DNA from 4 places in the Paenibacillus sp. 19GGS1-52 genome. Region 2 is predicted to be linked to each of the others. Evidence: predicted binding sites of a transcription regulator. Region 2 holds the regulator's gene; each other region holds the start of a gene.
What was found. The regulator Rex, encoded in region 2, represses fermentation and respiration genes when NADH is low (regulators of the CRP and FNR family bind a similar motif). The targets are predictions, from matches to a motif close to TTGTGAAATATTTCACAA.
Positions count from the first base shown of each region.

Region 1: the regulator Rex is predicted to act here: its motif matches at 2,219-2,236, upstream of nirB (nitrite reductase large subunit NirB).
Region 3: the regulator Rex is predicted to act here: its motif matches at 1,683-1,700, upstream of H1230_RS12780 (polymer-forming cytoskeletal protein).
Region 4: the regulator Rex is predicted to act here: its motif matches at 1,857-1,874, upstream of pflB (formate C-acetyltransferase).

Region 1 covers NZ_CP059724.1:2,187,156-2,190,841, forward strand. Annotated here, with positions in the region: gene ric (iron-sulfur cluster repair di-iron protein) at 1-543, shown strand, start outside; gene H1230_RS10255 (histidine phosphatase family protein) at 656-1,294, shown strand; gene H1230_RS10260 (hypothetical protein) at 1,412-2,119, shown strand; gene nirB (nitrite reductase large subunit NirB) at 2,341-3,686, shown strand, end outside.
Region 2 covers NZ_CP059724.1:2,474,198-2,477,883, forward strand. Annotated here, with positions in the region: gene dinG (ATP-dependent DNA helicase DinG) at 1-1,390, shown strand, start outside; gene H1230_RS11640 (redox-sensing transcriptional repressor Rex) at 1,460-2,116, shown strand; gene H1230_RS11645 (amidohydrolase) at 2,103-3,404, shown strand; gene H1230_RS11650 (cell wall elongation regulator TseB-like domain-containing protein) at 3,458-3,686, shown strand, end outside.
Region 3 covers NZ_CP059724.1:2,712,031-2,715,716, reverse strand. Annotated here, with positions in the region: gene H1230_RS12790 (sensor histidine kinase) at 1-149, opposite strand, end outside; gene H1230_RS12785 (response regulator transcription factor) at 146-826, opposite strand; gene H1230_RS12780 (polymer-forming cytoskeletal protein) at 1,043-1,624, opposite strand; gene H1230_RS12775 (YhgE/Pip domain-containing protein) at 1,962-3,137, shown strand; gene H1230_RS12770 (TetR/AcrR family transcriptional regulator) at 3,271-3,686, shown strand, end outside.
Region 4 covers NZ_CP059724.1:2,211,271-2,214,956, reverse strand. Annotated here, with positions in the region: gene pflB (formate C-acetyltransferase) at 1-1,759, opposite strand, end outside; gene adhE (bifunctional acetaldehyde-CoA/alcohol dehydrogenase) at 2,021-3,686, opposite strand, start outside.

The DNA of each region.
Region 1 (3,686 bases), 290 kb from region 2:
GACAGCATGTTGGGCGATTTGAATAAGCTGCTTGCAGAATATCCGGTGCTTGAAGAAGATAAGGTATGGAATACTGCGCCTTCCGCACAGTTGATCGAACATATTATTAATAAGCACCACCATTATTTACGTGAAGAGTTGCCTCTAATCGGACAAAATGTAGCCAAAGTGTTCCGTGTGCATGGTGAAGATTCTCCTCACTTAGCTGAAATGCATGCGCTGTTCAACACGCTTAAGGAAGAATTGCTGCAGCACACCGCCAAGGAAGAGGAAAGTGAGTTTCCTAAGATATTGGCTTACTCGGCAGATCCTAGTGAAGAAGCTTTAGCCGAGCTGCGTCTTATTCTGAATAAGTTGGAAGACGAGCATGATGCCGCTGGTGATATTCTAAAGAAAATCCGCCTGGTTACTAATGACTTCACCCCTCCGGGCCATGCTTGTACTACCTACCGTTTAACGTATGCCCGGCTCGAAGAGCTGGAAGGAATGACCTTTGAGCATGTTCATCTGGAGAATAACATTTTGTTCCCAAGATATCAGTAACAGTACTAGTTGAATTTAAGAGTCCGTCAAACAGCCAGCCTTCAACCCGGAGGACTGGCTGTTTGGCATCTTTAGGTCCATAGTATATTAGGAACGGGAGATGGAGATCGTTATGAAGCACACTAGACTTTATTTAGCACGGCATGGAGAGACGGAATGGAATATGGTGCATCGTATGCAGGGATTTCAGGATTCAGCCTTGACTGCGCTTGGTCTGCAACAGGCTGAATGGCTGCGAAAAGCTATGCATACGGTACCGCTTGATGCTATCTATGCAAGTCCCAGTCCTCGGGCACTACGTACAGCGGAAATTGTCCGTGCGGAGCGCAGCATCCAGTTGAAGACCACCGAAGTGCTCATGGAAATGGGCTTCGGTGTATGGGAGGGATGTTATTCTTCCGAGGTGGAGTCCCGTTATCCGGAGCAATGGCATAATTTCTGGAAGGAACCCGGGAAGTTTAAAGTTGAGGGAAGCGAGACGTATGCGGAGGTACGGACAAGGGCACTTCATAAACTGAAGGAAATCATGGAGACACATGAGGGGCAATCTGTACTTATTGTAACGCACACTGTAATTATTAAGCATCTGATGGCTTATTTTGAAGGGCGAGCAATGGAGCAGCTTTGGGATTTGCCCTACATCCACCCGACCAGCCTTTGCCAGATTGATATTATCGATGGAGTCCCGGAAATTGTGCTGCACGGAGACATTAGCCATTACGAATCAAGCGAAGTGGGCCCTAGCGTATAATTTATTTGAGAACCGGGCTAATTTGCGTTATCCTGAAAGGGTCAGTATACATAAGAGATTACCAAGCCTGATACGCTGCTAGCAGTTGTCATCGGGTGGGAGAAGGCGGTGCCAGGAATGCCCACAAAACTTCTGTGGCGCTTATTGATAGGAATGATTATTTTAATAACAGCAGGTGGATGTTCGTCATTATTTGAGGACAAGACTAACGGAGATTATGCCGTTGCCAGCACTAATCCTCCGACATTCTCGCTCCTTATTGGCGGCAATGAGCTTACCGAAAGTTCGGACAGGCAGTTAGGCGATTCCTACCACAAAGGGATAACGATTAGAGAGCTGCTGAAGGACAGCGGGATTGTACAATTTGCTCTAGATGGCAACAGTATTCTCTCGGTGAGTGACGTTTCTCTAGGGCTGGGTTTGGATTGGGAGCTTCAGGTAGATGGCAAGATAATTAACGCTGCAGACTTTAATAGTTCCATTGATAAGGATGCACATCTCGTAATAACGGCTAAGTCAGAGACCGGCGGAGATTCATTGCAGTCTGTGATTCTGATAGTAAATGGAGGAAGCGAGCAGGCACAATTGACCCGTTCGTATGTCATGCTGTTTACGGAGGATGTATCGGTAAGAAGCTTGCTGAAGAGCAGTGGAATCGTTCAGTTAGCTGAGAATAACCGGACGGTAGTTTCCGTTAAAGCCTATACGCCACTCACCAGTGAAATATGGAAACTGAAGGTAAACGGCAAGCAACTGCTGGACAGTGGAATGGATATGAAGCTGCGTCCCCAGGATGAGCTGGAGGTTTCATTAACATCGCGTTAACTCTATAAATACATAAATGCCAGATCACCGATGTTTTTGGAGTAGGGGATCTGGCTATTGGTGCGTCATGTCTGCAGCCTCTCATCTGTTAACGCATTAATGTGAAATCCTTCACATTTAATGTGACTGGAATCACCATCACTCTTCAAATTTGAAATGTATAATTTCAATAGGTAGAAGTGAGAGATAGAATCCAGAAGCTTTGAGGAGGCACAAGAGCCATGACAGCAAACAGAGAAAAGCTAGTATTGGTCGGCAACGGTATGGCAGGCGTAGGTACAATCGAGCAGATACTGAAGCTTGGTGGTATTTATGATATTACCATCTTCGGCAGTGAGTCACACCCCAACTACAATCGGATTATGTTGTCCTATGTTCTTGAAGGCAGCAAAACAGTGGAAGATATTATACTTAACGACTTAAACTGGTACAAAGACAATAACATTACATTGCACACGGGAACCACAGTCACCAGAATTGACGAAGCCTCCCATCAAATATTCACTGATAACGGAATGGCAGTTCCATACGATAAAGTAATTATTGCGACAGGGTCGAATTCGTTCATACTGCCAGTTCCAGGCAGTGATAAAGACGGCGTGGTTGGTTTCCGTGATATCGCGGATTGTGAAACGATGCTGGCAGCGGCCAAACAATATAGCAAGGCGGCTGTTATTGGCGGTGGACTACTCGGTTTGGAAGCGGCCAAAGGGCTGGTTAACCTCGGGATGGACGTTACGGTTGTGCATCTGATGGAGGACCTGATGGAGCGCCAGCTAGATCGCAATGCATCCTCCATGCTGCAAGCTGAACTTACACGTCAAGGTGTGAAATTCGCGATGGGCAAACAAACGGTCGAATTGACTGGCGAACAACGGGTTAGCGGCCTGCGTTTCAGTGATGATACAGAGCTTGCTGCAGACTTTGTTGTTATGGCTGTTGGAATTAAACCGAATGTAGCGCTCGCTAAAGATAGTGGAATTACAGTAAATCGCGGGATTGTGGTTAATGATTATCTGCAAACTTCAATGGAGAATGTATATTCTGTCGGTGAGTGTACCGAGCATCGCGGGTTGTGTTATGGCCTGGTCGCCCCACTATTCGAGCAGGGGATGATATTGGCTAAACATCTGTGTGGGGTCGAAACTAATCCCTATGAAGGTTCCGTTGTATCTACAAAACTTAAAATATCCGGTGTAGATGTCTTTTCTGCTGGTGAATTTATAGATTCTCCTGAACATACGGTGATCTCAGCCAAGGATGATTGGAAGAGAACCTACAAGAAGATTTTGCTCAAAAATAATATTATTGTTGGCGCGGTCCTGTTCGGCGATGTAACCGAATCAGCCAACCTCCAGAAGCTAGTCAAGCAAGGTACAGAAATGACTGACGCGATTTATGCCGAGGTTATGGGCACGGGCTGCTGTGGTGACGGTGGCGCCAAGAAGAGCATGTCCATTGAAGCTATGGCGGATGAAGAAATTGTCTGCGGCTGCAATGGCGTAACCAAAAAAGCGATAGTAGATGCAGTTACCGAGAATGGCTTCACTACCGTTGATGAGATCAA
Region 2 (3,686 bases):
GTCGCATGCACTCTCACGTCTCTATAAGGATAGCCGCAACGGTCAACTGCCGGCACTGCGACTGATGTTGCAATCTTCAGGCAGTGAGCAGGCCTCAGAATGGAGCGGAGTCATAGACAGGATTTATCCTGATTTGCTTACGGTGAAGGAAACCTGGGATATGCTTACTGATAAGCTGTTTAGCCTTATGCCAGAGCGCAGTGATGCGTCTGCTGGCGAAGCTGGGCAATTAGTTCTGCGTCTGCTCCCGGGGAATAAACCTAAGACGTGGGAGGAACTGGAGGCTCTAGAGAACTCCTTAAATCTCACTCTAACGGATATCATACGCAAGGGTGACAAGATGCTGAATGAGATGCGTGATCAGGACGGACAGTCTTCCTCTGACAGTCTTGTGACCGATATCAGTGGTTTATTCAAAGATTTGGCTTCTATTCGTGAACAAGTGCGTTTCTTTATGGGAATGAATGACGACAATGTAGTATATTGGCTGGAGGCTAATGGTAATTATCGCAGCAAATCGTTACAGCTCTATGCGGTGCCTGTGGATGTTAGTTCGCAGCTCAAGGAGCTGTTCTTCGATAAGAAGCGGAGTATTATATTAACTTCGGCTACCCTGTCTGTCGATAAATCATTTCAGTTTATGATTGATAATCTAGGTCTGAATGCAGCTGTTGAAGAAGGTCGCCTCATGACAGTGTTGCTACCCTCTCCGTTCCGTTATCGGGAACAGGCGCTGCTCGTCATTCCGCGCGATTTTCCAAGTGTGAAAGGTAGTGTGGGGGATGCCCGATTTGTGGATATGCTAGTGCAGTCACTTGCTGAAGCAGCAGTGGTCACCCGTGGGCGGATGCTTGTGTTGTTCACCTCTTACAAGATGCTTCGCCAAGTGTATGAGCCGCTTAAAGAAGCACTGGCTTCGCAAGAAATCACTGTACTGGGCCAAGGAGTGGAAGGCGGCAGCAGAAGCAAGTTGATCCGCCGTTTTCAGGACAGCACAGCTTCTGTGCTGCTCGGTACGAGTAGCTTCTGGGAGGGTGTAGATATTCCGGGTGAGGCCTTGACCTGTCTTGCTATCGTCAGACTGCCGTTTCAGCCACCGAACCATCCGCTAGCCGAGGCAAAGGCAGAGTTGCTGCAGGCTCAGAAGAAGAATCCGTTTATGAAGCTGTCTGTTCCACAAGCAGTCATTCGCTTCAAGCAGGGTTTTGGGCGTCTGGTGCGCACAGCCCAGGATCGCGGAATTGTCATTGTATATGATACCAGAGTTATTGAATCTTATTATGGGAAGTATTTCCTTTATTCACTACCAGGCCCCAAGATGGAGCATATGCTTACTGATCAAATGGTTCCTCGTATTGCTGAATGGCTGGAAGAAGGCGGCGTTATCTAAAACGTCGCCAATCCTGTTGATGTGAATCACCATTATTTGGAACTATATCTTAAATTAGGAGGAGAAAACATGAAATCGGATAATAAAATATCGGAGGCTGTCGTTCGCAGGCTACCAGTGTACCTGCGTTTCCTGAATGATCTCCAAAAACGTGAAATTCCCACAGTTTCATCTCAAGAGCTTGGTCAAAAATTAGATCTTAACCCGGCGCAGATTCGTAAGGATCTGGCTTATTTTGGCGATTTTGGTAGAAAAGGGATTGGTTACGACGTATCCTATCTCATTGAGAAGATCCGCCACATTTTGAAGCTGGACCAGCAAATTAACGTAGCTCTGGTAGGTGCCGGTAATCTCGGACATGCGTTGTCCAATTACAATGCTTACTTGAAAGACACGATGAAGATAACAGCGGTGTTTGACTCCTATGCCCCCAAGGTAGGACAACAAATTCACTCTTTAACCGTTCAACCTATGGATGAGCTGGAAAGTACCATCCGCAAGCAGGGAATCCGCATTGGGATTATTACTGTTCCGGATTTTGAAGCGCAGAATGTGGCTGACATTTTGGTTACATCAGGAATCGAAGCGATTCTGAATTTCGCACCGGTTATTTTGAAGACGCCTTCTTATGTGCGCATTCATGCGGCTGACTTTACTACAGATTTGCAGAGTCTGGCCTATTATTTACAAGATGGAAGGGAAGAGATTGAAGATGGCAAGCAATAAGACTGTTATCAAAAACGGGCGTTTTCTCGTACCGGGAGCGATTAAGCCTGTTCTGAGTGGATATATGACTATAGAAGATGATTTAATCTCTTACATAGGTGAAGAGGAACCTCTTTTTGAAGAGGGTGTACAAATCGTTGACGGTAGCCGCCTGCTGTTCATGCCGGGACTAGTGAATACACACGGACATACAGCGATGTCCTTGCTGCGCGGTTACGGAGATGATCTGGCGCTACAGGTATGGCTTCAGGAGAAAATGTGGCCGATGGAGGAAAAGTTCACCGGAGATGATGTGTACTGGGGCACTTCACTATCTGTGCTGGAAATGTTAAAGGGAGGCACAACCACCTTCCTGGATATGTATGATCATATGGACCGGGTAGCCGAAGTTGTTGAGCAATCAGGCATTCGTGCTGTTTTGATGCGTGGAGTAATTGGTCTGTGCTCTGAAGAGGTGCAGAATCATAAGCTTGCAGAAGCTATTGCGTTTGCCAGCAACTGGTACGGGAAGGCTGAGGGTAGAATCACTACGATGATGTCACCACACGCGCCATATACTTGCCCACCGGACTTTTTTGTGAAGTTTGTGCAAGCCGCCCATGATTTGGATTTGCCAATGCACACGCATATGTCGGAGACGAAACGCGAAGTGGAACAGAACATAGCTGATTACGGTTTGCGGCCTGTAGCGCATCTGGAGAAGCTGGGCATGTTCACTCGTCCATCACTTGTAGCCCATGCTGTTCATTTGAACGATGAAGAAATCGGAATTTTATCGCGTCATAATGTTGGCGTTTCCCATAATCCTGGTAGCAACCTGAAGCTTGCCAGCGGAGTGGCCCGCGTTACAGATCTCCTGAATGCAGGTGTGAAGGTGTCCTTGGGTACGGATGGCGCAGCAAGCAATAATAATCTGGATATGTTCGAGGAAATGCGGCTTGCGGCACTCATCCATAAAGGTGTAAGTGGTGATCCAACAGCTGTTCCTGCTCCACAAGCCTTGCGTATGGCTACGGAGTATGGAGCAAAGTCGATCTTTTTAGATAAGGTGGGCAGACTTGCGGCCGGAATGAAAGCAGATTTCATTGCATTGGATATTGATCAGCCCCATCTGCTGCCACACACGGATTTGCTCTCTCATGCTGTTTACTCAGCCAGTGCCAGAGATGTGGAGCATGTCTGGATCAATGGCAAGCAGGTTGTGAAGCACGGTGAATGTCTGACGCTTGATGAGGAAGCCATCTGCCGCAAGGCGCAGGAATCCTTTGAAGGGCTGTTGAAGCGGTAACTGACCTGTACTTCTTAGTTGTCTGAATTAAATATACGAAAGGAAGCTGCAGCTTGAAGAATAGGAGAAAATGGATCCTGCTGGGCTCGGCCCTCATTCTGCTCCTTCTGGTCGGACTTAGCCAGTTCTATGCCTACATCATGAAAGATCAATGGAACGAGCGAGATGCCGCTGAGGACGTTGCCAGAACACGTACCGGACTGACAGAGGTATCGAAGGCACAGAAATCAGTGTGGGATGAAAACTCGGTGTATTGGGTTCTTACGGGGAAGAATGAAGCTG
Region 3 (3,686 bases), 240 kb from region 2:
TTCATATTCCGTTCCAAGGTGTTAATCTTAGACGAACGGTAAAACCGCTCAAAAAACAATCCTTCTGCAAGCATAACCAACGAAAAAACGAGTAAGATCAGAACCGTGGTTACAATGAACAGCTTTAGAACAACACTCTGTCTTCTCATGATTCCAGCTCGAATTTATAGCCTGAACGGATGACGGTACAGATATACTGACCCTCGTCTCCTAGCTTGGCTCTTAATTTTTTGATATGGGTGTCCACTGTGCGCAAATCCCCTAAATAATCGTAGCCCCAAACGGCGTCCAATATATACTCTCGGGATACAACTTTTCCATAGTGCTTAATGAGAAAAAGGAGCAAATCATACTCCTTCGGCGACAGATTAATCCTCATGCCCGCCACTGACACCGTATGTGCAGTTCTATTCACTAATAAATCACCATAGAGCAATGTATCTCCTTCACGCCCTATCGTTCCTTCAGTTCTTTTCATTAATGCAGTAGCACGAGCTACTAACACCCTTGGACTTAAAGGTTTCGTTACGTATTCATCCGCACCCAGCTCGAATCCCAGCATTTGATCATCGTCTTCCGACCTAGCCGTAATGATAATAATCGGGACGTCCGACTTCGCGCGAATACATCTGCATACCGACCATCCATCCATTTCCGGCATCATAATATCCAGCACAACCAGGTCAACAGAGGTCTGTTCGAAAATCTCAAGCCCAAGTCTACCGTTCTCTGCTTCATATACTTCCCATTGTTCCTTTTTGAAATAATCCGTTATAAATTCACGCATGAGCATATCATCTTCAACTAACAAGATCCTTCGTTTCATTGGTGTGCACTCCACTTCCACTCACAATCTTATTTTTTTATCTACAAGCCCCACTATAGAGAACTCCTGTGTACGTCGTGTGTATTTTATATGAATTCCAGAGGAAGTACAAATAACTCCGAGAAGTAAATGCCAAAAAAAGCCTGTAAACGTAGCCGCTATAATGGGCTTTGTCTACAGGCTTCCCTATTTAAAGTTATCAGTGCAGTTGCAAAATTATTTGATTTCTGTTGCTCCAGTTACTTTACCATCAAGTACGGCGCTTGTTTTCAAATCTTCAGTCTTAAAGTACAGGTTACCATCTATTGTAGCTGTTTTATCAAGAGTAAATCCTTTAGCTTCAACATAAACATCACCTTTGATCGTTCCGCCTTGGACTTTGAAGTTCTCACTTTGCACGGTGACCTTAGGAGCTGTTAGGATATAAGATGCTGTGATTTTGTGATCTGCATCCTGTGCATAAAGAGCAAGCTTGCGGTAGATAGCTCCATCAGCGGCGCCTTTATCATGGAATTCACCGGCTACAACAACATCTTGATCGACTGTTAAGTCTTTAAGGATAGCAACAATCCAGTTTCCATCTGCGCTTACAGCCTTAGTAAATGCATCTGCTTGATCTACGATTGATGCTGTAGATACAGCATCAGTTACCGGTGCAGTTGTGGCGGCTGGAGCAGTTGTAGCGGCTGGAGCATTAGTAGCAGCTTCATTGGCTGTATTCTCATTATTCGAACCACAACCAGATAACACCGCGATCGAAACTCCTGCCACTAGCAAACTTGTAAATATCTTCTTCATATCATTTCCCCCTATTTTCTATTATATAGTAATTATATATCAAAATTTAAGATTTAGCACGTGATTAATTTCACAAATTTGTGTCTTTTTTCGTATTAACGCAGTCCCTTCCCTCGACTTAAGATATAGAATCATACTTCAAGCCTCTTAAAGTTTGCGCAAATCCCCCTACCTTAATGAATAAGACAACGAGGATTCATGTATTCCATATTCTAAATCTCAATTGACAATCTAAAGTTTATTCTTTATAATTCAAACAAATGATTTAAACAAATGTTTTAATCATTTGTTTGAAAAAGGAATTATACAATAATGTTTATAAGGAGTGGACGATTTAATGAGAACAATACAGGAATTTATGAAAGTAAAAACGACGATCATCGGCATTGCCACAGCATTGCTCTTCCAGCTAATCTTTTCCATAGTCTGGATGACAGGGTATGAAGGCGTATCGGAACGAATGGATAAACTGAGCATAGCGGTCGTGAACGAGGATGTACAGAGCGGAGTCGTTATTGCGAAGCAGCTGTCAGCATCACTACCTGTTCAGGTGACAACCCTAGTGGACATGGAAGTAGCACGTCAACAGCTGGATAAACGTCAGATACAAATGATCGTGCATATCCCTGCCAACTTCACAGCAAGTGCGGCCGGGCGAGACGGTCAAGCATCGATTCAGTATATCCTGAACGAATCCAATCCATCGATGATCAAAAGTATGATGTCCTCCGTCGCTACTCAGATTACTGCAACAGCCAACAAGCAAGCAATCGCAGTAGGTGCCCAAGCAGTGTTGTCGAAAGGAATGACCGTCGAGGAAGCTACACCCCTTGCCTCTCTGCTGTCAGAGCGTGTCGTATCCGATATTCAATCAGTCAATATAGTAAATGGTACGAACAACCAAATGGTCCCCATGATGATGGTGCTTGCTTCCTTTGTTGGGGCGATGATTATGGCTCAGAATCTAGAGGTATCGGCAACAGCGATCTCCGCCCGAACTGGACGTTGGCAGCGGCTCGGCGCGCGATTTGCCATTACAACTACGTCTGCAATCATTGTTTCGCTCGTGGGAACCTCCCTCGTCCTACTGCTGGGCGGTCAGGCCGAACAGGGATTCTTCGCCTTATGGGGGTTTCAGGCTCTGTTTGTGCTCACATTTATGATTGTTACGCAGACATTCCTTGTTCTGTTCGGCATGGCTGGAATGTTGATAAACATTCTGATGTTATCGGTGCAGCTTGTCTCTTCCGGTGCAATGATGCCGCGTGAACTATTGTCCGGATTCTACATCCATGTCGGCAACGTGTTCCCGGCTACTTACGCCGTAGAAGGGCTAATGAACTTGCTGTTTGGCGGTCCTGGTATCGGAGGGGACGCAGTAGCGCTACTTACTATCACGGTAGTTATGGCACTCGTGATAATTATTGTGGCTGCCTTACGGAGGGAACCCGCGGCTGTCGGCAAGCTAGTAGCTGAACACCAACAGCGTTCGGCTCCCATTTCCGAATTGTAAGTGACAGCGGTTTACACAATTTGATCCTTATCTAGGCTTCTCTAGATAAGTGCTTCTTTTCCCGTTTATAATAGAAACATACAAGAATGAACACTATTCAACATAATAAGGCTCAAAGGGGAACAGAAAAAGCATGGGCTCAGATAATGATGTCAAGCTGCGAATTTTACTGGCTGCAAAAAAGTTATTTGCACGACAAGGCTTTAACGCCACAACTGTTAGACAGATTTGCGATGAGGCAGACGCTAATATATCGCTCGTCTCCTATCATTTTGGTGGTAAAGACAAGGTATTCGAAGCCTTGTTCACGGAATTTTTCCCTCATGAAATTTTGAAAGTAACTGATCCGCAGCAGTTGGATCCCGTCTCGGGTCTCAAGTTGCTCATTCGGGAAATCACCGCTTACGGGCTGCAGGAGCCGGACATGGTCAGTCTGCTGCAGCAGGAAATCGTGATGCAATCCCCCCGGATGGATAAGGTGCGCGAATTCACCCTGCCAGCTTGGGTTTTGCTCCGCGATTGGCTGAAGCTTGGTCGGGAGCAAGGTGT
Region 4 (3,686 bases), 260 kb from region 2:
TCATAGTCATGAAAGATTCTACCAGTTCTACTGCGATGCTATCCACAGCGTCGTCATTGTTACCGTAGCAAGGGAATTCGCCTTCAGTTGCGAAGTCAATAGCAATTCCTTGTTCGTTACGGATAGGTTTTACTTTAGCAAATTTGATAGCACTCAGGGAGTCAGCTGCAACCGACAGACCAGCGATACCACAAGCCATTGTCCGTAGAATATCACGGTCATGTAAAGCCATTTCAACACGTTCGTAGGAATATTTGTCATGCATATAGTGAATAACATTCAATGTGTTTACATAAGTCTTTGCAAGCCATTCCATCATTGCTTTGAAGCGTAACATAACTTCATCATAGTCAAGAATATCGGAAGTAATACGCGGCATTTCAGGTCCAACTTGTACGCCGGACTTTTCATCGACACCACCGTTTATTGCATACAGCAATGCTTTTGCCAAGTTGGCACGAGCACCAAAGAACTGCATTTGTTTACCGATACGCATTGCGGATACACAACAAGCGATCCCGTAATCGTCGCCGTAAATCGGACGCATCAAATCATCGTTCTCGTATTGAATTGCACTAGTTTCAATAGAAACCTTAGCACAGAATTTCTTAAAACCATCAGGCAATTTCTCGGACCACAGAACAGTAAGGTTCGGTTCTGGTGCTGGTCCCAGATTGTAAAGAGTGTGCAGGAAGCGGAAACTGTTCTTCGTAACACGAGTTTCTCCGTTAACTGACATACCACCGATGGATTCTGTAACCCAAGTAGGGTCACCGCTGAACAAATCGTTGTAATCAGGTGTACGTAGGAACTTAACAATACGAAGTTTCATTACGAAATGATCAACCAGTTCTTGTGCTTGTTCTTCACTCAGAACGCCTTCTGCAAGATCCCGTTCAACATAGATATCAAGGAATGAGGATACGCGTCCAAGAGACATTGCCGCACCGTTCTGTTCTTTGATTGCTGCCAGGTAGCCGAAGTATACCCATTGGAAAGCTTCTTTAGCTGTGTTAGCAGGTTTGGAAATATCGAAGCCATGCATTTCAGCCATTTTCTTAAGTTCGCCAAGAGCGCGAATTTGTTCGGAAACTTCTTCACGAAGACGGATTAGATCTTCGCTCATTGAATCCAATTCAAGATTAAGAAGGTCTTTTTTCTTGTCTTTAACAAGGAAATCAATACCGTAAAGAGCTATACGACGGTAGTCACCGATAATACGACCGCGGCCGTAAGCATCAGGAAGACCAGTAATAATACCTGCTTTGCGGACTGCTCTCATCTCATTGGTATATGCATCAAACACGCCTTGGTTATGCGTTTTGCGAATATTCGTGAACATATCAACAATTTCTTGTGGAAGCTCGAAGCCATAGGCTTTACAAGCATCGATCATCATTTTAATACCGCCAAATGGTTGGATCGAACGTTTGAAAGGTGCATCTGTTTGAACGCCGACAATTTGTTCCTTGTCTTTGTCAATGTATCCAGGTTTATGCGATACAATAGTGGATACAGTGTTAACATCCACATCAAGAACGCCACCATTAGCAATTTCTTGCTTAGTCATTTCGGAAACAAGTTTCCAAAGTTCTTTGGTATTGTGAGTTGCGCCTGCAAGGAATTCTTCCTTGCCCAGGTAAGGTAAAATGTTCTTCTCAATAAAATCATTAACGTTTACTTTTCTTGACCATTTGCCTTTTGTAAATCCGCGCCATCCCGACTTAACCTCTTGTACATCTTTTTCGATCACCGACATTGCTAAATCCCTCCATTTATATTTATATTATTTTTGTGAGATCGCAGGCTTGAAGGTTAATCCCGCGTCTTGTTTGATCCCTAAGAATATGAAATGGTTGTAATAATTTTCACAATCGATACTTCATAACCGGGACCTTGTCTATACATACATTTTAGTTTGTTTTCTGAAAAAAGACTGTGACAAATATCACCTTTTCGGTGATATTTGTCACTCCCATCTAATTTCGCAGTGCTTTATTATTGCCTGAATTACAGTCTCTTAGTTTTCGAATCTTCCGTAGAATGCATCACGGTATACTTCAGCCAGTTCAGAAACCAGTGGAAGCTTAGGGTTAGCAGTCGTGCACTGATCTTCAAAAGCTTTATCAGCCAAGTAATCTACATTGGATTCAAAGTCTTTTGGATCAAAGCCCAGTTGTTGGAATGATTCTTCAATACCCAGCTGTTTATTCATATCGCGAATCATGTTAATCAAGCTGTTTACGCCTTCTTCAGTAGTACGAGCAGGCAATCCCAAAATGCGGGCAATCTCAGCATAACGCTCGTCAGCTATAAAATGCGAGTATTTAGGGAACGAAGCGAACTTCGATGGTTTCTTCGCATTATAACGGATTACGTGTGGCATCAGGATGGCATTAGTACGTCCGTGAGCCGTGTGGTATTGACCGCCCCATTTATGTGCTAAGCTATGGTTGATACCCAGGAAGGCATTGGCAAATGCCATACCAGCTAGTGTCGACGCGTTGTGCATTTTTTCGCGGGCAAGTTTATCGGCTTCCAACGCTGATTTGATCAGGTATTGGTGTACCAACTGGATAGCTTTGATAGCCAGACCATCAGTGTAGTCACTCGCCATTACAGATACATAAGCTTCGATCGCATGTGTCAATACGTCCATACCTGTATCGGCAACAGCTGTTTTAGGCAGACTGTAAACAAATACTGGATCGATGATCGCAACATCCGGAGTAAGCTCATAATCAGCCAACGGATATTTAATGTGGTTTTCGCCAGTTTTATCAGTAATAACAGCGAATGAAGTTACTTCCGAACCTGTACCCGAAGTTGTTGGAATGGCAACGAATTTCGCTTTTTTACCCAATTCTGGGAACTTGTAAACGCGTTTGCGGATATCCATAAATTTCTGTTTCAGTCCGTTAAAGTCAGCATCTGGATGTTCATAGAACAACCACATTCCTTTGGCTGCGTCCATTGGGGAACCGCCGCCCAGTGCGATGATGCAGTCAGGCTTGAATCTGTTCATCATAGCCGTACCTTTTTCAACTGTAGTTGTAGAAGGATCTGGTTCAACTTCCGAGAAGACCTCGATAGCTACCGGAGTTTGGCGTTGACGCAGATAATGTTCAACTCTTTCTACATATCCAAGTTTAACCATCATAGGGTCAGTGATAATAGCAACACGGGTAATATCAGGCATTTTGGTCAGGTATTGTGTAGAATCCTTTTCAAAATAAATCTTATCCGGCACTTTAAACCATTGCATATTCACTTTACGACGGTTCACCCTTTTCACGTTGATCAAGTTGATGGCAGTAACGTTCTGCGATACCGAGTTGCGACCATAAGATCCACAGCCCAGAGTCAGAGAAGGAATATTTGTATTGTAAATATCACCGATTGCTCCATGTGTAGAAGGAGAGTTCACAAGAATACGTCCGGTTTGCAGACGGTGCGAGAATTTCATAATAACTTCCTCGTTGTTGGAGTGGATAGCTGAGCTGTGACCCATGCCTCCAAATTCAACGATCTGTGCTGCGCGTTCGATACCTTGATCAGCATTTTTTACTTTGTAGCAAGCTAGAACAGGACTGAGCTTCTCAGCAGAAAGCGGGTATTTCGGACCTACGCCCTCAAGTTCGGCTACGAGGATCTTAGTGCCAGCTGGAACCTGGATTCCGCACATT